4 regions of the Citricoccus sp. K5 genome follow, and region 1 is predicted to be linked to each of the others. Evidence: predicted binding sites of a transcription regulator. Region 1 holds the regulator's gene; each other region holds the start of a gene.
The links. Region 1 encodes LexA, which represses DNA repair genes until DNA is damaged. Its sites were predicted from a motif close to TCGAACANNTGTTCGA; they were not measured.
Positions count from the first base shown of each region.

Region 2: the regulator LexA is predicted to act here: its motif matches at 3,294-3,309, upstream of BOSE125_RS17975 (DUF222 domain-containing protein).
Region 3: the regulator LexA is predicted to act here: its motif matches at 2,458-2,473, upstream of BOSE125_RS05685 (DUF6504 family protein).
Region 4: the regulator LexA is predicted to act here: its motif matches at 2,565-2,580, upstream of BOSE125_RS15980 (LexA family transcriptional regulator).

Region 1 is NZ_LR732817.1:783,966-788,801, forward strand. It holds gene BOSE125_RS03400 (ATP-dependent DNA helicase) at 1-1,556, shown strand, start outside; gene BOSE125_RS03405 (hypothetical protein) at 1,553-2,449, opposite strand; gene lexA (transcriptional repressor LexA) at 2,455-3,198, opposite strand; gene BOSE125_RS03415 (LysM peptidoglycan-binding domain-containing protein) at 3,410-3,769, shown strand; gene BOSE125_RS03420 (Ig-like domain-containing protein) at 3,901-4,836, shown strand, end outside.
Region 2 is NZ_LR732817.1:2,386,346-2,391,181, reverse strand. It holds gene BOSE125_RS10675 (folate-binding protein YgfZ) at 1-1,112, shown strand, start outside; gene BOSE125_RS17975 (DUF222 domain-containing protein) at 1,250-3,043, opposite strand; gene BOSE125_RS10665 (VOC family protein) at 3,428-3,826, opposite strand; gene BOSE125_RS10660 (GNAT family N-acetyltransferase) at 3,894-4,673, opposite strand; gene BOSE125_RS10655 (6-phosphofructokinase) at 4,742-4,836, opposite strand, start outside.
Region 3 is NZ_LR732817.1:1,267,948-1,272,783, reverse strand. It holds gene BOSE125_RS05690 (DNA polymerase III subunit alpha) at 1-1,914, opposite strand, end outside; gene BOSE125_RS05685 (DUF6504 family protein) at 1,914-2,243, opposite strand; gene BOSE125_RS05680 (metallophosphoesterase family protein) at 2,533-3,801, opposite strand; gene BOSE125_RS05675 (SOS response-associated peptidase) at 3,974-4,762, opposite strand; gene BOSE125_RS05670 (PKD domain-containing protein) at 4,824-4,836, opposite strand, start outside.
Region 4 is NZ_LR732817.1:3,551,011-3,555,846, reverse strand. It holds gene BOSE125_RS15990 (SOS response-associated peptidase) at 1-550, opposite strand, end outside; gene BOSE125_RS15985 (Y-family DNA polymerase) at 824-2,122, opposite strand; gene BOSE125_RS15980 (LexA family transcriptional regulator) at 2,103-2,498, opposite strand; gene BOSE125_RS15975 (ribbon-helix-helix protein, CopG family) at 2,926-3,264, shown strand; gene BOSE125_RS15970 (hypothetical protein) at 3,299-3,760, opposite strand; gene BOSE125_RS15965 (DUF4307 domain-containing protein) at 3,859-4,335, shown strand; gene BOSE125_RS15960 (hypothetical protein) at 4,668-4,836, shown strand, end outside.

The DNA of each region.
Region 1 (4,836 bases):
TGCGGCTGCGGGAATGGTCCGAGGAGACGGACACGGGGGACCGGGACGACCTCGATCCGGGCGTCACCGACCGCGCGTGGCGCCAGGTCTCGGTGTCCGCGGTGGACTGCCTGGGCGCCCAGAAGTGCCCGATGGCGGCCGAGTGCTTCTCCGAGCGGGCGCGCGCGGACGCCGGGGACGCAGACGTGGTGGTCACCAACCACGCCATGCTCGCGATCGCCGCCTTCGAGGGACTTGCGGTGCTGCCCGAGTTCGAGGCCGTGGTGGTGGACGAGGCCCACGAACTCCAGGACCGCGTGACCGGGGCGGTGACCGGCCAGCTCTCCGGGGCCATCGTGCAGGCCGCGGCCTCCTCGGCCCGCAAGCACACGGCCATCGCCGTGGAGGACCTGGTTCAGGCCGGCGCCGGCCTCGACGCCGCCTTTACCGCCACCCCCACGGGCCTGATACCGCGTGGACCGGACGAGGTCCAGCAGAACGCCCTGAAGGCGGTCCGCGATGCGGCCCGCCAGGGGCTGAGTGATTCCAAGCCGAGCGGGGGAGGTGCCGACTCCGCGGCCGACGGCGGGCGTCAGATGGCCCGATCCCGGATGCAGGACGTCCTGGACGTGGCCGAGCGGATGCTGGAGACCACTCCGGACACCAGTCACCCCGAAGTGCTCTGGGCGTCCCGTCCGGGCCACTTCGAGCCCGGCACCGGGTGGATCCCCGGGGACGAGTCTGCGGCTCCGATGCTCTACGTGGCCCCGCTGTCCGTGGCCGGCAAACTCCGCGAGGGACTCTTCGGCCAGGCCACGACCGTGCTGACCTCGGCCACGCTGGCCATCGGTGAGTCGTTCAACCCGGTGGCGGGATCCCTCGGTCTGATGGGCGAGGGGGCACCGGCCTGGACCGGTCTGGACGTGGGCAGCCCCTTCGACTACCCGAGGCAGGGCGTGCTCTACGTGGCACGGCATCTGCCGAAGCCGGGTCGGTTCGCCGCCCCCGAGACCTATGACGAACTCGAGGCACTGCTCAGGGCGTCCGGCGGAGGGGCCCTGTGCCTGTTCTCCTCCAAACGGGCCGCCGAGGACGCTGCCGCCGAGATGCGCACCCGGCTCGGTCCGAATCCCACGATCCTGTGCCAGGGCGACACCACGCTGACCGCCCTGGTGCGGCAGTTCGCCACGGAGGCGGACACCTGCCTGTTCGGGACCATGAGCCTGTGGCAGGGCGTGGACGTGCCCGGCGAGTCCTGCCGCCTGGTGGTCATCGATCGGATCCCGTTCCCGCGACCCGATGATCCCCTGTCCACGGCGCGGTCCAGAGACATCAGCCGGCATGGCGGCAACGGGTTCATGGCGGTCTCCGCCTCCCATGCGGCGGTCCGTCTGGCGCAGGGCGCCGGCCGGCTCATCAGGACCGCAACGGACCGCGGAGTGGTGGCTGTCCTCGACTCCAGGCTGGCGACGGAACGGTACGGTTCGTTCCTGCGTTCGACCCTGCCGGACTTCTGGCCGACGGCCGATCCGTCCGTGGTCCGCGGCGTGCTGGAGCGGCTGCGCCCCGCTGACTAGCGGATCAGCATCTCGAGGGCGCCGACCGTGCGAATGGCCCGCCATTCGATGCCAGGAGCCGTGCTCCAGGCCGGCCAGTCCACGGACCATCCGCCATCGGGCTCCTGGGCGGATGCGAGCCACCGGCGGTCCCGGGACATCACGGCCGCGGGGACCAGGCTGCCGTAGAGGTCCGTGGGGAAGGGGACCGTCCAGGGATGGTGGACCAGGTCGACCGCATGGATGCTCTCGTCCTCGGCGCCACCCTCCACGGGGAGGGAGCCGTTGGCGGACAACCGCTCACGAAGGGTGGCCAGAAATGGGCTGTCGGCCGAGCCCGTGGGAAGGCCGTCCGCTGCGAGGAACCTCAGGGCGTACTTGACCTCATAGGCTGGCAGGTCGCCGGCAGTCGCAGCCCGGGACAATCGGAGGCGGCACCAGTCCGAGGCGGCCTCAGCCCACCCGCCCGAGAACCCCGTCAGCAGGGCCGCGGCGGCGAAGCCATATGTGAGGTGCGAACCGCCGGGAACCGGTTGGACCCACGGCGCATGGGGCCATTCGAGGGAGGCCTCGGTGACGAAGGGCACGGAACCGTCCAGTCCGGAGGTCGAGGCCACCCATTCCAGTCCACAGCGCACCCAGGGGTGCTCGGCCAGATCCCATCCGGCCAAGAGGTCCAGGGCCGTCAGCGTGGAGAGCGCCTCACTCTTCGGTGACCGCACATCGGGTTCGAGGCCGTGACCGAATCCGCCGTCTGGATTGCGGTACGCCCCCAGGGCGGCCAGGACACCCTCGGTGCCGCCGCCGTGGAGCAGCAGGTCCACCCGGCGGCGTTCGAGCAGCCGCCCGTGGGTGTAGACGAACTCCTCGGCATCCGCCACGCGGACGCCCGGCGGCAGAGGCCGATGGTTCATGGGGCTCAGAGCGCCCGAAGTACCGTGACGACCTTGCCCATGACCGTCGCCTCGTCTCCGAGGATGGGCTCATACGCAGAGTTCTGCGGCAGCAGCCACGTGTGGCCGTCCCGCTGCCGGAAGGTCTTCACGGTGGCCTCGTCGTCCAGCAACGCGGCGACGATGTCCCCGTTCTGAGCGTTGTTCTGCTGACGCACCACCACCCAGTCGCCGTCGCAGATCGCCGCATCGACCATGGAATCGCCGGAGACCTTCAGCATGAACAGTTCCCCCTCGCCGGTCAGCTGACGCGGCAGGTTCATGACGTCCTCGACCTGCTGGTCGGCGAGGATCGGCCCACCGGCGGCAATCCGGCCGACCAGGGGGACCGGGACAGCATCACCGTCGGCGGCCCCGGTGTGCAGGGTCCGCACCGTCCCGCCCGGCGTGGCCGCCGATTCGGGGGGCATGACGGCGGACTCGACCACGAGGGCCAGGCCGTTCTCGTCCAGCAGGACCTCCATGGCCCGCGGACGGCCCGGATCCTTGCGGATGTAGCCGAGCTTCTCCAGCTGACCCAGTTGATGGGTGACCGATGACAGTGAGGCCAGGCCTGCCGCATCCCCGATCTCCCGCATGGACGGCGGATACCCGTGTGCGGCGATCGCAGAGCGGATGGATCCGAGGATGATCCGCTGACGGTCGGTGAGGGGCCGGACGCCGTGATCGTGATGCGGGTCCGGGGCGGGAGAGGGAATCCGGGGGGCCATTCGACCATCCGTTCTTATCGTGTCCGTCGGTCTTGGTGAAGTGTCTCGTGCTGGGTCGCTGGGTCTGACGGTACCGGAGTCACACCCTCGATTCAAAGATATGTTCGAATTTTTCTTGGCATGTCTCGAACAGGCGTGCTAGACATGACATCGAAGCAGTCGAACACACGTTCTATACGGCCCGGGGTTCCGGGAGGAGAGGCAGAAGAGCATGAGCACTGCAGCATCGGTCCAGACCCGCACGTCCGGCTCCGCCGGATTCCACCTGAACCGCCGTGGTCGTTTCCTCTTCGTGGGATTCCCCGTCATCGTCCTGGCGGCCCTGGCCGCAGTGGCCGCCGTCTTCTTCGGCGCCCACGGGATGGCGCCCGCGGCGGCCTCCGATGACCAGCCTGTTGCGGACGTGGAGACGGTCACGGTGAACTATGGCGACACCCTGTGGGCCATCGCCGGGCGCACCGCCCCCGAGTCCCCCCGCAACGAGGCCATCCTGCGCATCGGCCAACTGAATGATCTCGACAGCGGCGATCTGCAGCCCGGTCAGGTGTTGTTCGTCCCCGCTGGCGCCTGAACCTCCGCTGGCCCCGCAGAGACTGCCGCGGGATTCGTCTCCCTTCAGCCGGGCGATAGGATGGCCTGGGTCCGTAGTGGGGCGGATCCCTTGCTGATGACGGGGCACTCATGGGGAACAAGCGCAGGCAGATGAAGTCTGTGGCGACCCCGGTGGCCTTCTCCGCCGTCGGTGCCCTCGTGGCCACCGGCGCGTTCCTCTATCCCGGCTTCGACACCGCTGACCTCGAACTGCATGACGCCGGCATCTGGGTCACCCACAACAGTGGGGGATACGTCGGCCACCTGAACCACGAGTCCACCATCCTGGACGGTGGTTTCCGGCCCCCGGTGGAGGACTTCGAACTTCACCAGGAGGACGCCACCGCCCTCATGCTGGACCCGGCGTCCGGCGCCCTGACCGCCATTGACACCACCGCCATGGTCGCCGGCGATCAGATCATGCTGCCTGCAACCCAGGATTTCGCGCTGGGCGCTGGCGTCATCTCGGCCAGCAACCCCGCAGAGGGGGCCGTCTACGCCGGGACGGTGGACCCGACGCCCCAGGTCTCGACGGACGAACCGCTCTACGAGGCCGAGGGAGCCGTGACGTCGACGACCACGGTGGGTGGCGAGGTGTTCGTGGCGGACCTCGGCCGGGACACCGTGATTCGCTTCGCGGCCGAGGGTGAGCAGCCTGGTGCCCCGGTGGAAACCCGCCAGGACGGCCTCGAAGGGCTGTCCGGAATGCAGGACCCTCAGCTGGTGGCCGTGGGCGACGTTCCGGTGGTGGTGGACCCTGAGTCCGGCATCCTGTCCTGGCCAGGCCACTCCATGCAGGATGAGCGGCTGGTGGGCGCGGTGCCACAGCCGTCCGGTCCCGAGGCGGAGCAGTTGGCATTGTCCACTGAGCGGGACCTGCTCACCGTGGCGCTGTCCAACGGGGACATTCAGGCCATGAGCATCGTGCCGCCCACGGACGCCTCCGCCGGATCGACCACGCCCGCCGGTACTGACGGCAGTGTGGCGGCAACGGCCCCCGTACGGGTAGCCGGTTGCCTTCATGCCGCCTCGGCTGTCACCGGGCAC
Region 2 (4,836 bases), 1.6 Mb from region 1:
CGCATTACGGCCAGCCCACCGCTGAGCAGCGGGCCCTGGATGCCGGCACCGCAGTCGTCGATCTCTCCCACCGAGGCGTCGTGACCGTCTCCGGGCCGGATCGGCTGACCTGGTTGCACGTGCTGACCAGCCAGAAGCTTGACCGCCTGGCACCGGGGATCTCCACGGAGACCCTCTTCCTGGACGTCCAGGGCCGCATCGAGTTCGACTGCCACTTGGTGGACGATGGTGAGACCACCTGGCTCACCGTCGAGCCCGGGGAGAACGCCGGCCTGGCCGACTGGCTGCAGAAGATGAAGTTCGCCTCCCGCGTGGAGATCGCGGATCGCACTGGCGAGATCGCCGTGGTGGGATCAACCGCCGCGGTCCCCGGGTGGGACGAGCGGGAGGACATCGCCCGCTGGGAAGACCCGTGGCCGCGCATCGGCGAGGGCGGCTTCCCCTACACCGATGACCCGGACCCTGCCCAGCACCCTGCTGCGGGCTGGTCCTGGAACGAGTACCTGGTGCCGATGTCGTTGCTGGAGGCCCTGGCTGATCCATCGGCTCGTGCAACGGCGAGTGAGGTCGCCGCCCTGCCCGAGGGGTGGACCCTCGCCGGGACGATGGCCTCCGAGGCATTGCGCATCGCCGCCCTGCGGCCGCGGCACGGAATGGACACCGATGAGCGCACGATCCCGCACGAGATCGATCTGGTCCGCACCGCCGTGCACCTCGAGAAGGGGTGCTACAAGGGCCAGGAGACGATTGCCCGCGTCCACAACCTGGGTCGTCCTCCCCGTCGGCTGACGTTCCTGCAACTCGACGGCTCCGGCCACACCTTGCCCGTTCCTGGTTCTGACGTCATCGTGCGTCCCGAATCCGAGGCGGAGGGCGCCACCGCTCGATCGGTCGGCACCGTCACCTCGGTGGCCCAGCACCATGAGATGGGCCCGATTGCCCTGGCCATCCTCAAGCGCAACACCGACCCCACGGCCGAGCTCCTGCTCCGCGACGGCAATGCCGAGGACGGCTGGTCTTTCACCGCGGCCACCCAGGAGACCGTGGTCTCTCCTCAGGCCGGCCAGGTCGTCGGACGCCAGTCCGGGTTCATCCGCAAGGGTGCTCGCTGAGCCGGCCCTACCCCAGTTGGTCCAGCCGGCCCTACCTCGGTTGGTCCAGCTCCAGCGGGCCTCCGCCTAGTCGGTCCTGCCTCTGGTGGTCCAGCTCCAGCAGGCCTCGGCCTAGTCGATCCGGCTAGTCGGTCCGCCTAGGCAGCCCTCGCGTACTCCACCCGTGTTCCGGGCCGGATCCGCGGCCACATATGGTCAACGGTTCTGATGTGCTCTTTGGTACTGGGACAGTCACCGGTTCTCAGGTCTTCGAGATCCCCGTGCCAGCCTGCTGCGAGGAGCGGCGTGGATGCCGGCAGTCTCACCGTTACGGGGGAATCTGTGGCACAGGCCGGATCCCTTGTTTCGCGCCGACGTTCGACAATGCCAGCCTCATCGCGAACGCCAATGCCAACGCCAGCGTCTTCGCAAACGCCAATGTCATCGACGTCAATGACGGCGTGAGGTGCCGGGGCGGGGCTCGCGGGGATGGCAGGTGCGGATGCGTTGGACGGTGTGGACGAACCAGGTGCGAACTCGATGGGTGGTGCGAACGAACCAGGTGCGGCCGCGTTGGGCGGCGCGGAGAGCGGACGGGACCGACTGGAATAGCGGTGTCCCGTTGGAGTCGTGATCTCGAGATTGTCCGGGGACGCACGATGAGACCATCCAGGGTGTTCCTTGGTGTAATTGCAGCGAGCGCAGAGGCCAGAGCCATTGCCGTAACTGGTGGGGCCGCCCTGGCGATGAGGCGTGGCATGGTCGATGTGGCGGATAGGTGCCCCGCAGTACGGCGTGCGGCAGATATTGTCACGCAGAACGATCATGCGGCGTAGCTTTCCGGAGAACTCACGGCGTTGCGAGTCCATTGCCACCAGCTGCCCCGTCTCGGGTGACGTGTAGAGCCGGCGCAGGAATACCCGGGCCTCAGCGATCTCATCGGTCTCGGGAATCTCAACGGTCTCAACGGCCTTGGCTGCCTCGGGGCGTGCGGGTGGTCCGGCGGCGGATGGTCGAGCCGCGAGATCAATGTCGCGGGTGCCACGGATCGACCCGTCTGCAGTTCCATGTGAAGTCTCGCCTGAAGTCCCCTCCGAAGTCCCGCGTGATGCACTGTCTGCAGGCCCGCCCTGGGTGGCGCTGCCGGCGAGTAGTTTCCGGGCGACGGCGGCCGGCAGGGGCCCGTGGCCGGGGATCCACGCAGGTTCGTTGTCACCGGCGAACAGGGCGGCGTCCGTCATGATGAGCTGGACTTCCACCGGTGAGGCCTCGTCCGTGCTGCGGCCGGTGAGACGTTCGACCATGACGTCAGTGAGGACCTGCTGGGGGCTGCGCCCCTCGGCTTCTCCGAAGGCGACCGCCGACCCTGCCTGGTCGGTCAGGGCCCGATAGCAGGCAGCGGCTTCCAATGCGGGCAGGAGGGCCGTCAGGTAGGCCATACCGTTTTCAGCGGGCTTGAGGTTCACATGCCGGGTGGCCACGGCTTGGTCGTATTGCTCCGCCGCCGCCTCGGGATCTGCGCGATGTGCCACCGCTTGGGTCTCCAGCTTGAGATCGTGGAGTCCCAGCACGGGGAGTCGGTCTGCCAGCGACGAGTCGACGCTCCTGCGAGCCTGCTCGGGAAGCCAATGGGTGTGCCGTTCCACCGTAGCGGCATGTTCCTCGCTGATCTGGCCGCATTGCAAGGCGGAGAGGGTGTTCGTCAGATCCCCGGTGAAGTGGAGGGCCTGGCGCAGCTGGATGCTGCCGCGCTGTTGGCTCACGCGGCGGGCCAGCGCGATCTCAGCACCCAGTCCGCGCCCGCGCTGGGACGCCGGGATACCTCGCGCCGCTTCCTCTCGGTGTCGGTGCTGGTGGAGGGCCGCCGTCTCGCGGGCCTGGGCTGCAGCACAGGCGGCCTTGAGGTCCTCCAACGCGCGGATCCGGGTGATGGCCTCGGCCTCGCGTGCCACGGCAGCCAGATCCTCCTCGCTCGGACCGAAGCGTGGCCTGGGTGTGCGTGCGGCAGCAGGGCCAGCAGGGTTGCTGGGGATTGCAGGGGTAACCGGGGTGGTGGCGGCGGGAATCATGCCAGCGAGGGACGCACGTAGGGCGATGAGCGACCGGGCGCCCTCCAATGTGGGAACCGTCGGCAGCTCGACTGTCTGGCTGGCATCAGCGCGCCCGGAGGTGTCTCCTGGGATTGATGCGCGCCCTGCCGATTCGAACATGTGTACTACTCTACGTGTGATGGCGGACATGGTAAAGAGAGTCGTCCATGCTGGGGATAAGTTGCTTCCCGGCTTCCCGGCTTCCCTGCTTCCAGTCGCTGTGGAGGACCTGGCCTCGCCGGTCGGTTACTCGTCCCGGGCGGACAGCACGCAGAATTCATTGCCGTCCGGATCGGCGAGGACGGTCCAGGTGGCGTCCTCCGGTTCGCCGACGTCGATGAGGGTGGCCCCCAGCGTCACCAGGCGGTGGATCTCCGCGTCCCGGTCGTCCGAGGTATGGGGCGCGAAATCCCAGTGCAGGCGGTTCTTGCCGGACTTCTGGTGCTCCACCGGGACGAAGACCATGCCGGGCGGAACGCGATGGAACGGCAACGAGCCCGAGAGTTCGGCCGACCAGCGGGGGATCACCACGGACTCGAGATCGGATTCATAGGCGATCTCCCAGTCGAGCGCGGTCGCCCACCAGCGCGCCAGGGCCCGGTGATCGGTGGATTCCACCACTGTCGAATACCATCTCAGTGACATGCCAACAGGGTAGGGCGGACGTCGACCCGCTGAACAGCACCGGCCCGCTGGACGGGCGGGCCAGCCCCTACTGGTTGAACAGCACCGTCGTCTGTGAGCCGGCGAGTTCGAATCCCAGCGACGCCGCCACCCGCTGCGCGCCGGTGTTGCCCAGGGCGGCCCGCCACTGGGGGATGAGCCCCTCGGTGAAGGCCTCCTCCATGGCGATCGCCCCAGCGTAGGCGCCGAGGCCCTTGAGGCGGAGGTCGGGCCGGACCAACACGCCCAGGTGGCCGATGAGGCCCTGCCATTCCTCGTACCCCGCGCCCGCGACCGGCTGGCCGGTCGGGGTGCCCGTGCCGTCGTCGGGAATGAGGGTGAAGGTGGAGTCCAGGGCGGACAGGCCCACCTCGGTGACGTCGTCCGCGGGGCACTGGGTCTCGAGTTCACGGGCGTCGGAGGCCTCGTAGGACACCGAGACGGAGGAGGAGCGGGCGATGTCCGGGATGTCCTCGGCGTAGTAGAGCACCCACTCGCCGAGGGAGCGGGCGGCGTGACCGGCACCCAGCCGGATCATGGTGGACTCCAGGGCGAGCTCCTCGTCGTGCAGACCGCGGGCGGCCTCCAACAGCCAGGCCGGCCCGTACAGCACGGAGGACCCATACAGCCGGACGAACGTGGCGATCTGGTCGTCCTCGCCCTGCTGCGAGTCGGCATCGGTCGGCACCTCGATCCGGCGGCCGCCAGAGGAAGAAGCCGGAGAGGAAGAAGTAGAGGAAGAAGCAGCGGCGAAGGCGCCGTCGTCCAGCCCCAGAATCCGGGACCAGGCCAACTCGATGATCTGGCGGGTGTGGGCGTCGACTGGCATGCCCTCCACGCTACCCTTCCGCACTACCCCTCCACGCTGCCCCGCCGGGCCCGACGCCGGCCCGTCGGCTACCTGCCGAAGAGTACCTTGGCCTCGTCGTAGCGGTGCTGGGGGACCTCTTTGAGGCCGTCCAGGGCGGCGCCCAGGGACACCTGGACGATCT
Region 3 (4,836 bases), 480 kb from region 1:
GAAGGGCACCTGCTCGAGGTCCACCGTCCTCCCCGTGGTCCGCTCGATCTCGGCCAGGGTGTAGGCGATGGTCGACTGCATCCTCACGCCGAGCACGTCGAGCTTGAGCATGCCCATGGGATCCATGTCGTGCTTGTCGAACTGACTCATCGGCAGGTCGATCCCGGAGGGCTGCAACGGCGTCCGGTCCAGCAGGGTGGCGTCTCCGAGGATCACCCCGCACGGGTGCATGGCGATGTGCCGCGGCAACCGGTCGAGTCGCTCGGTGAGGTCCACCAGCAGGTCCAATTGCTCCTGTCCGGCGGCCCGGCCTGATTCGACCTGCTCCGCGAAACCGCGCAACTCCGGCATCCGGTCCATGGCCTCACGGAAGCTCGACGCCGAGAACCGCCACAGTTGCTTGGCGATCGTATCCACCTGCCCCGGTTCCATGCCGAGGGCCATCCCGGCGTCACGCACCGCTCCTCGGGCACGGTAACCGTTCTGCATGCTCATGAGCGTGGTGCGTTCGGCCCCGAAGCGCTCGAACATCGCATGGTAGACGTCGTGACGGCGGGCCGATTCCACGTCGATGTCGATGTCCGGCAGGGTCGAGCGGTCGTTGGAGAGGAAGCGTTCGAAGATCAGCTCGTGCCGCATGGGGTCCACGTTCGAGATCCGCAACAGGTAGTTGACCAGCGACGAGGCCCCGGATCCGCGCGCGGAGACCCGCACCCCCATCTTCTCGATCATCGCCACCACCTCGGCCACGGTCAGGAAGTAGCTGGCGAAGCCGAGCCGGTTGATGATGCCCAGCTCCTGCTCCAACCGCTTCTCCAGGTCCTGGCCGGCGGTCGACGACGCAAAGCGGGTCCCGGTATAGAGGCCCGGGAAGCGGTCGGTAACCCTGGCCAGAGTACGGTCCCGCAGCGCTCTGACCGGGTCCCCGGTGATCCCGATGACCGAGGCCTCCGGCACGGTGGGCCGCCTCCAGCCCAGGTCCGGGCCGGGGTCCATGCGGCAGGCATCAGCGAGGGCATGGGTGTCATCCAGCAGGGCCGTGACCCCCTCGGCACTGCCGCCGGCCCGCCCCTCCGTCCCGGACCCCGCCGCCTCGCAGATCTCCAGGGCGATCTGACGCATGGGCCCCGCGGGCTTCAGCCAGCCCTGCCCGTTGGGCTGCAGGTCGGTGAGGGCCTCGAGGGAGCTCAGGGCCCGGGCGGCGTCGAGGACGTCCGCGGTGGCGGCCCCGTCCGGCGTCGCATAGCGCACCGCGTTGGTCAGCACCGCCGGCACCCTGGTCTCCCGGGCGGCGCGCAGCATCTTCACGGCGTGGGCGGCTGACAGCTTCTCCCCTGGCGCAGAGAGATGGCAGACTACCTCCACCCGCAGGGATCCGGCGGGCAGCGCGGCCTTCCACTGGCGCAGCAGCGCCCGGCCGGCCGTGTACTTGCGCGCGGCCATCAGCCTCCCGACGTCGGATCCCGGCCCCAGCAGAACGAACAGTTCCGGCGGGGCACCGTGGTGCCTGCCGGCGGACCACTCGGCCAGTTCGGCCATCGTGACGTACGGGGTTCCCCCGGCAGAGCCACCCGTGGTGTGGGCATGCGCTGCCGAGATGAGCCGGACCAGGGCTCGGTATCCCGTGCCCTGCGTGCCGCCTCGGGCCAGCACGACCACCCGACCGGCGGGATTCGACCGCTGTTCGCCCCAGGCCACCGCGAGGTCCACCCCGATCACCGGGTCCAGCCCCTGCTCCAGGCAGGCGCTGACATGCTTGGCCGTGCCGTAGAGCCCGTCCCGGTCAGTGCAGGCCAGTACCTCCGCACCGTCCGCGGCGGCGGCTGCGGCCAGCTCAGCGGGCCAGGACACCCCGTAATGGGAGCTGAAGGCACTGGCCACGTGCAGATGCGGAAAGCCCGGGGCGGCACCCATCAAGCGCTCTCCCTGAGGCGCACGGCGGCGCCATCATGGATGCGGACCAGCCGCCAGCGGCCGGAGTCGACATGGTGGGAGAGGTCCAAGGTCAGCAATGGTGCGTTGCGTGCCTTCTCCAGGCGCACCTGGACCCGCCAGACCTCGTGGTCCACCAGACCGGCGCCGCGGCCTCGCTCGGCCCGGCGCTCCTCGGTCCACCACTTGCGCCGCTCGTACCAGCGCACCGGCTGGGCCGCCAGTACGTAGATCCGGCCGTTCCACTCCAGGCGCTCCGGGGCCCCTGCCGTGGTGCATCCAACGGCGACCGATTGAGTGAAGATTCCCATGGGACGTGATTCCTGCCCTGTTCTTGTCGTGACTTCTCATGCCGTTTTTCCGCCCTCCGGCACGTGGCCGGCGGGTTCGTCCGGGGGCAGCCCGGGCCGGCGTCGTGCCCTGCCGTCTGGGAAGGAACGGCGGGCCCGAAGCCGGGGCTGTCCGGTGGGGCGGTGGGAAGTGAAACGGCCGACGGGAAGGACCGGCCGCACCCCACCATGGTATTAGTACATGTGTTCTAACACCAAGAATGAGGCTACGAGGAAGGTCGGACGCGATAAGCGTCCGGTCAGAAACCCGTCAGTTGATGGGCTTCACATACTTCGGGAAGGCCAGCGGCTCGTCGAGTTTCTGGGGCTCCGGGTTCATGTCCAGACCCAGATCCTTGGCGAAGACCAGGCGGGTGCCGTCGTACACCCGCTTCGAGTTCTCGTTGAGCTCGAAGACCCGGGCACCGCGCAGGGTGTGCTGGTCCCAAGTACCGTCGTTCAGGCCGTAGGGGCCGAAGCCGGTGCCCGGACCGTAGCCCAGCTCGATGCCGTAGTAGTTGCCCATGTAGGTGTTGATGTGGTCATGGCCGCTGTACATGCCGAGGACGTCGCCGCGCTCGAAGGCGGCCGCGTAGATGCCGGAGTTGAACAGCCCGGTGTACACGCCCTCGTTCTTGACCCCCACGATGCCGTGGCGCTCCGCGGCCGCCGCGTGGCCGGAGTCGTCCGAGGTGAACTGCTGGCCGAACCACATGTGGTGGTGCTCATAGGTCGGGATGTGGAAGTACATCAGGCTCGGCACCTTCTGGCCGTAGCGCTCCTCCGTCTCCTTCGAGAGCTCGTTGTACCAGCGGATCTGCTCGGGGCGGATCCAGTCGTACCCCATGAGCCCCTCACGCGACTGGCCGGCGGGGTTCTCCTCGGCGTAGCGGCCTGAGTCGAGCAGCCAGATGCCGAACCTTGGATTGCGACCGCGGGAGCCGCGGACCAGGAGCTGGCCGTTGGAGGAACCGAACAGCCCGTCCTCGTCGGTGGGGTTCAGGTTGTGCTTGTACTGGCGGATGAACTCCACCATCTGCGGCTCGAACACCGTGGTGCCGGCCTGCTCGGTGGAGTCCTCGTCATGGTTCCCGAAGGTCAGTGCCCACTGGACGCCCCGGGACTCCATGGGCATCACCACATTGTTGATGGCCTGGTAGACCTCGCGGTTGGTGGTGGGGCCTCCGGTGATCACGTCGCCGTTGATGAGGGCGAAATCCGGCTCCTCCTGGTCCAGCACCTTCCCCATGAAGTCCAGGGTGCGGCGGTCCGTCAGGTGGTCGTCCTGGGTGTCGTTGAACTGGATGATCTTGAACCGGCCGTTGCGGTTGAAGGACAGCGGCATCCGACGGCTGCGCCTCTCCTTGCCCCTGCCGGCCGCGGGCTGCACTCCGGCGGCATGGGCCGCCGCCGGCAGGGAGCCGAGGACCCCGGCGGCGGCCAGCGCCCCACCGCCGGCCAGCATACGGCGACGGCCGACTCCAGGGGGCTCCGGGGACGGCTGCGCGATGGACGGGTCGGACGGATTCTGCTCGGTCATGGTTCCCCCTCGGGACAAGGCGACGCCGCGGACTGCGGCGCTCCACAAACTAGAGAGCCCTCCTGAACTCCACATGGCGCAGAGCCGAAGCGTGGAACCACTACCTGTGGGTAGAACTTCACCGCATTGTCAGCGGATTCACAGCTGGGAGAGCGAGGGGCGCCGGAAGCCGTCAGATCAGCGTGTCCAGGGGTTCCATCAGTTCGGGGCCGTTGTTGCGGACGTTGCCGACGGCGGCACCCACCTCATCCAGCGACCATCCCGAGGCTGTCCCGAAGGCCCGCTCCCGGACGCGGTCCACCAGGGCGCCGGCAGCCGCCGAGGACAGTCTCTCCGGCTCCAGCCACGCGTCCAGGGTGTCCCGGTCCATCGGCAGCGGGAGCCGGTCGTGCAGACCACCGAGCTGCGCCAGGGTCGGGTCGGCATCGTCCGCCTCCGGAGAGGGGCCGGTGAGGATGGTGCAGCTCAGCAGCCAGCGGGCCGGGTCGCCGTCCGGCACGGCCTCGTCCTTCCACCATTCGTAGAGTCCCGCGAAGTAGATCGGGGAGCCGTCCTCCGGGTGGATGTAGAAGGGACGCTTCTTCGCCGACTTAGGCGCGCCCGTGTCCGGTTTGAGCCATTCGTAGTAGCCGTCCACGGGGACGGCACAGCGGCGGGCCTTCACCGCGGAGCGGAACGTGGGCTTCTCCGTGACGGTTTCAGACCGCGCGTTGAACGCCCTCGAACCGACGGACAGGTCCTTGGCCCACGGCGGGACCAGGCCCCACCGGGCCACGTGGATCTCCCGGCGCGTTCCGGCCTCGGAGCCCGACGTCGGCACGGCACGTTCCAGCACCACGGCGACATCATCGGTGGGCGCCACATTCCAGTTCGGCGGCAGCACCAGTTCCTCGTTGAGGTCCGCACCCGAGTCCGCCACCAGGTCACCGATGGCCCTGGCCATCACATACCGTCCGCACATGGCTTCAGTCTGCCGCAGCCTTTCGTCTGATGGTCAACCGCCCGGGATCAGTCTTCGACCGTCAGTCTTCGACG
Region 4 (4,836 bases), 2.8 Mb from region 1:
CCAGTTGTTCCAAGGTGGCCTCGCCGGTGCCGGTCTTGGGGGAGGGGCCGGTCAGGATGGTGCAGCTCAGAAGCCACCTGCCCTCATCGCCCTCCGCATCAGCCGGGTCTTTCCACCACTCGTAGAGCCCGGCGAAGTAAATCAGGGAGCCGTCTGCGGGGTGAACGAAGAAGGGCCGCTTCGGTGTGCCCTTGGGTGCATCTGCGGGGGGTTTGAGCCATTCGTAGTACCCGTCGACCGGGACCGCGCACCGTTTGGCTTTCACGGCAGCGCGAAAGGTTGGTTTCGTGGAGACGGTTTCCGAGCGGGCGTTGAAGGCCCGCGAGCCGACGGATACGTCCTTGGCCCATGGCGGGACCAGGCCCCATCGGGCCACGTGGATTTCCCGGCGGGTCTCGTCCTCGATCGCTCGTTCTAGGATGATGGGAACCTCGCTGGTCGGTGCGACGTTCCAGTTCGGTCGAAGCACCAGCTCTTCCTCGGGCTCGACCGCACCGGCATCTGCCACCAGGTCGCCGATGGCTCGGGCCATCACATACCGTCCACACATGAGGCCCAGTCTGCCGCACGCGCTCCTGCGGGCCGAGGGCACAAAGGCCGAACGGATGAACATCACTGCCTCCATCGAGACTATCCCCGACGATGACACGGGTCGTGGAGATCGGCAGGCCGATGAGCTGCCGGTTGAGGCCGAGTCCTATGAGGCGGGGGTTGCCGCGCTGCGTGCCCGGGTGCCTGAGGGCTGGTGGATCATGAATCTGCGGCGCACCGAGTACAAAGCCGAAGACCCCTCACCACTGGTCCCGGGGTCTGCGGGAGTCCTTCACAGGCGGACAGTGACGAGCTCGTCCCAATGGGTGGTGGCCCTGGGGGAGAGCATGGCCCGGCGCATCTGCCACGACGGCGGTGTTCCGAGGCCGCCGTATCCCAGGCCGACGCTCCCGACCCCGAAGCGGGCCACCACGGCGTCCAGGGTGGGGCCGAGATTGCGGCCCTCCCCGGGTGGGCCGAGGCCGGGCAGGGTCTCGGCCTGGCCTGCGGGGCGCAGATCGGTGAGCACGACGCCAGCCCGCACGTACCGGGTGCCCGGGCGGATCAGCTCGGCCAAGCCCAGGGATCCACGAGCGATCGTCACTGGCTCTGCCGTGGGCACGGGTAGGACGGCGCTGATCTGGGGCGAGTGGGGTTCCTGGTCCGTGGCGAACGGCGAGGTCGACGCCCAAGCGGTAAGGACCCGGGCTTCTTGTCCGGCATTGCGTAGCCGGGAGGCGAGTTGCTGGGCGTAGATGGAGAGGACTTGGCGCATGGCCGGGGTGGTGGTGACCGGTTCCGAGAAGGATCGGGAGTAGATGAGCTGGTCTTTGTACTGGCGAGGTTCTTCCTCGAGGGGGATGCACGGGGTGCCGCGCAGTTCGCGCACGGTGCGCTCCAGGACCACCGAGAACCGCCGGCGCATCTGCCCGGGGTCTTGGGCGGCGAGGTCTGCGGCGGTATGGATATTCAGATTCGCTAGGCGGCGGCCCAGCCGGCCGGCCACGCCCCAGAGATCAGTGACGGGGATGCTGGCCAGAATGGTGTCTCGTTGGGTGGGGGAGTAGGCCCCGAAGTGACACACTCCGACCCGGGACAGCGGGGCGGAACGCTTCACCCCGAGGAGGGCAACCTTCGCCAACGTCTTGGTGGGGGCGATGCCCACGCGCACCGGAATCCCGGTGCAGCGGGCCACGTCCTCGCGGATACGCCGGCCGGCCTGGATCACCTCTTCGACGGTGCCGCGCAGGCTGATGAAGGACTCGTCGATGCTGTAGACCTCCTGCCAGGCGGCGTGCCGGCCGATGACCTCCATGACCCTCGCCGAGAGGCTGCCGTAGAGCTCGTAGTTGGAGGACCGTGCCACGATCCCCTGGGTGGCGGCGACGGGCTCGAGCTTGAACCACGGGATCCCCATCGGGACCCCCAGTACCTTGGCCTCCTGGGACATGGCCACCACGCAGCCGTCGTTGTTGGACAACACCACCACCGGGCGGTCCTCCAGGCGCGGGTCGAAGACCCGCTCACACGAGGCATAGAAGCTGGCGCAGTCCACCAGAGCGATCACGGCCTCACGAGGTGCGGGAGACATGATGCAGTGCCACCGTGACCACACCCCAGACCCGCAGATCCGAGAGCGAGGGAACGGCAATGTCGGGATACGCCGGGTTCTCCGAGGAGAGCACCACCCGGTCCGCTTCGATTCTGAGCCGTTTCACGGTCAGTTCGCCATCAAGCACGGCGATCACCACGTGGCCGTGCTGGGGGCGGATCGAGCGGTCCACCACCAGTTCGTCGCCGTCCCAGATCCCGGCACCGGTCATGGAGTGCCCTCGCGCCCGCACTAGGTACGTCGAGGCCCGGTTGGGCATCAGGTGATCCGTCAGATCAATCTCGGCGGTGGTGTAGTCCTGGGACGGCGAGGGGAAGCCGGCCTCCACCACGCCGTCATTGACGCGCGTTCGCAGCTGCTCCCCGAGCCCTTCGGCGAGAGCCCGGACCTCGGTTGCCAGCAAGCCCTCACCTCACGCGAATCGAAAGTATGTTCGATTGCCAATCGTGCATGTGGTAAGCAGGCGGCAATTCCACCCGAGGGCTATGTAGCCGCATTTTGTGCTACAGTTTAGGAATGGGGGTGGAGCGGACGCGTAGCGCTGACAAGCACGGGATAACCCGAGAGGGTGCGCTCTGCGCCATGATGCATGCCGAGGTGACAGCAGAAATCGAGGGCGAGCCAGGGGATCAGACCATCGTGTATATCGGCCACTCGCATGGGCGGACTGAGCGCTACCTCGAAGTGATCGCGGCCCACTAACCACCCCGCACCGTCGTCGTCTTCCACGTCGTGGACCTCACCGATCAGTTCCGATACCTATTGCATGAAGGAGAAGCGCCATGACCGCCGATACGTACGAAGAGCTGGCCGGCCGGGCTGCGCGTGGAGACCTGACCGTGAAGCCGGGCACCATTCGGCGCGGCGAGGATGCCCGCCCCGATGCGCGCCACGCTCTCGTGGAAGCAACTGGAGCGGCAAGCCCACAGGAGGCCGTGCGGCTGGCCGTGGGGCGGCCGCCGGCCGGGACGAAACGAGGGCCCTCACCTGTCGTTCGGGCCCGCGTGCCGCAGGCCCTGAAGGATCGCGTGCATGCTCTTGCGGAGCGCGAGCAGCGCGACGAGTCCGACATCGTGCGTGAGGCCGTCGCTGCGTACCTCGAGCTGCGACATGTTTCCTGACCCTGGGTGGTAATCGTCCCTGGGCGACGGAGCGTTACCCGGTGCTGTCGGTGGCCGCGCCGCTCAGGTCGCGATTGATCTGCGGTTCGCCGGAGTCCTCGAAGATGATGAGGACATCCTGATGGACGGTGCCGTCCGGCATGGTGATGTCGGCGCGGAGTGCATTGCCGCGCCAGCCCTTATCTTCGACTGATTCGACCCCGTACTTGTTGGCGACATTTTCCTGGATGTTGGACTGCGAGGCGAAGTGTCCGTAGATCGAATAGGCGAGAGTCGCCAGACCGAGCACGAGAATGCCTGCACCCGCGAACACCTCGCGGACGGCGTCTTTGATCCGGTCCGGCCCGGCGTAGCGGGCGTCCTCGTCATCCAAGTGGGCTTGGTAGCGTTTGCGGCGCCACAGCCCGTGGGCGAGGACCGCCAGCCCCGCGATCGTCACGAGTGTGCCGATCCATTGGGTGACGAGTGGGGTCTGGAGGTCGATCGGGGCGTACATGACTTTATTGTCTCCCGGATGCCCCAGCCGGGAGTCTTCTGGTCGTGTACCAGTCGCGGGACAAGGCGGCCGGGAGGCCGGGCCTATCATGGGCCACTATGGATCCAGCACCCCAGAAGCCGGCGGATCATGTGCCGGTTGATAGCTTTGCGAACCGATATGGGCGGACCCAGCGTGCTCGGCCGTCATTCGGGTCCCGCTGGGGCAAATGGATTGCCGTCACCGCCCTAGTGCTCGCCGTGGCCGCTACTGCCTGGTTGGCATTCCCGACCTCGCAGGACTCTCTGTCCTGGAAAGACGTCGGCTACGCCATTGACTCCCCGACCCGGGCCTCGGTGACGTTCGAAGTCACCAAAGATTTCGAAGACACCGTGGCCTGCGCCATTCAAGTGCTTTCCGAAAACTATGCCATCGTGGGCTGGCGGACCGTCACCATCGGTCCGGCGAAGGTCGAGGATGCCACAGGCGGTTCCCTTCCCTCGGACAAGTCTCAGTACTACGACGTCAACCTGCGCACCGATTCTCTCGGGGTGAACGGCGGCGTCAACTCCTGCTGGATCGAGCAGGACGTCTGAGCCTGGATCTCCTGCCTGCACCTCATTCACCGCACCTCCATCGCGCCCCCTGAGTACTGGTCGCCTGATGAAAAGGGTTCGCCCGCCTCTCGAAGGACCCCCTCGAGAAGGCGGCCGCGATACCCTGTCGCCGGTCGCTTGATACCTCTTCGCCGGGCATGACATCAGGGACTGGGGTGGGGCGCCCCCGGCATTCCATAAGTCGTCGAAGAGCTGGAGGAGCCGCCGACCCTCAGGAGAAGCAACATCAGGCTCCGAGGCGGCGGGCGGAAATCCGGTTCTACTACACTGCGTAGAAGTAGTTTTGGTCATCATCTGCCTAAGGAAGCGCTATGCGTCGCCTCACCCTCGGACTCAGCGTCCTTCTCATCGCCATTGGTTCCATCGCCTATATCGCCACGTCGTTCGCCAGCTGGACAGCACTGATCCCGGCCTTGCTCGGAGTCGTGATCTTGATTGCAGGTCTTATCAGCTTGAAGAAGCAGAAGCTCGGTGTCCACC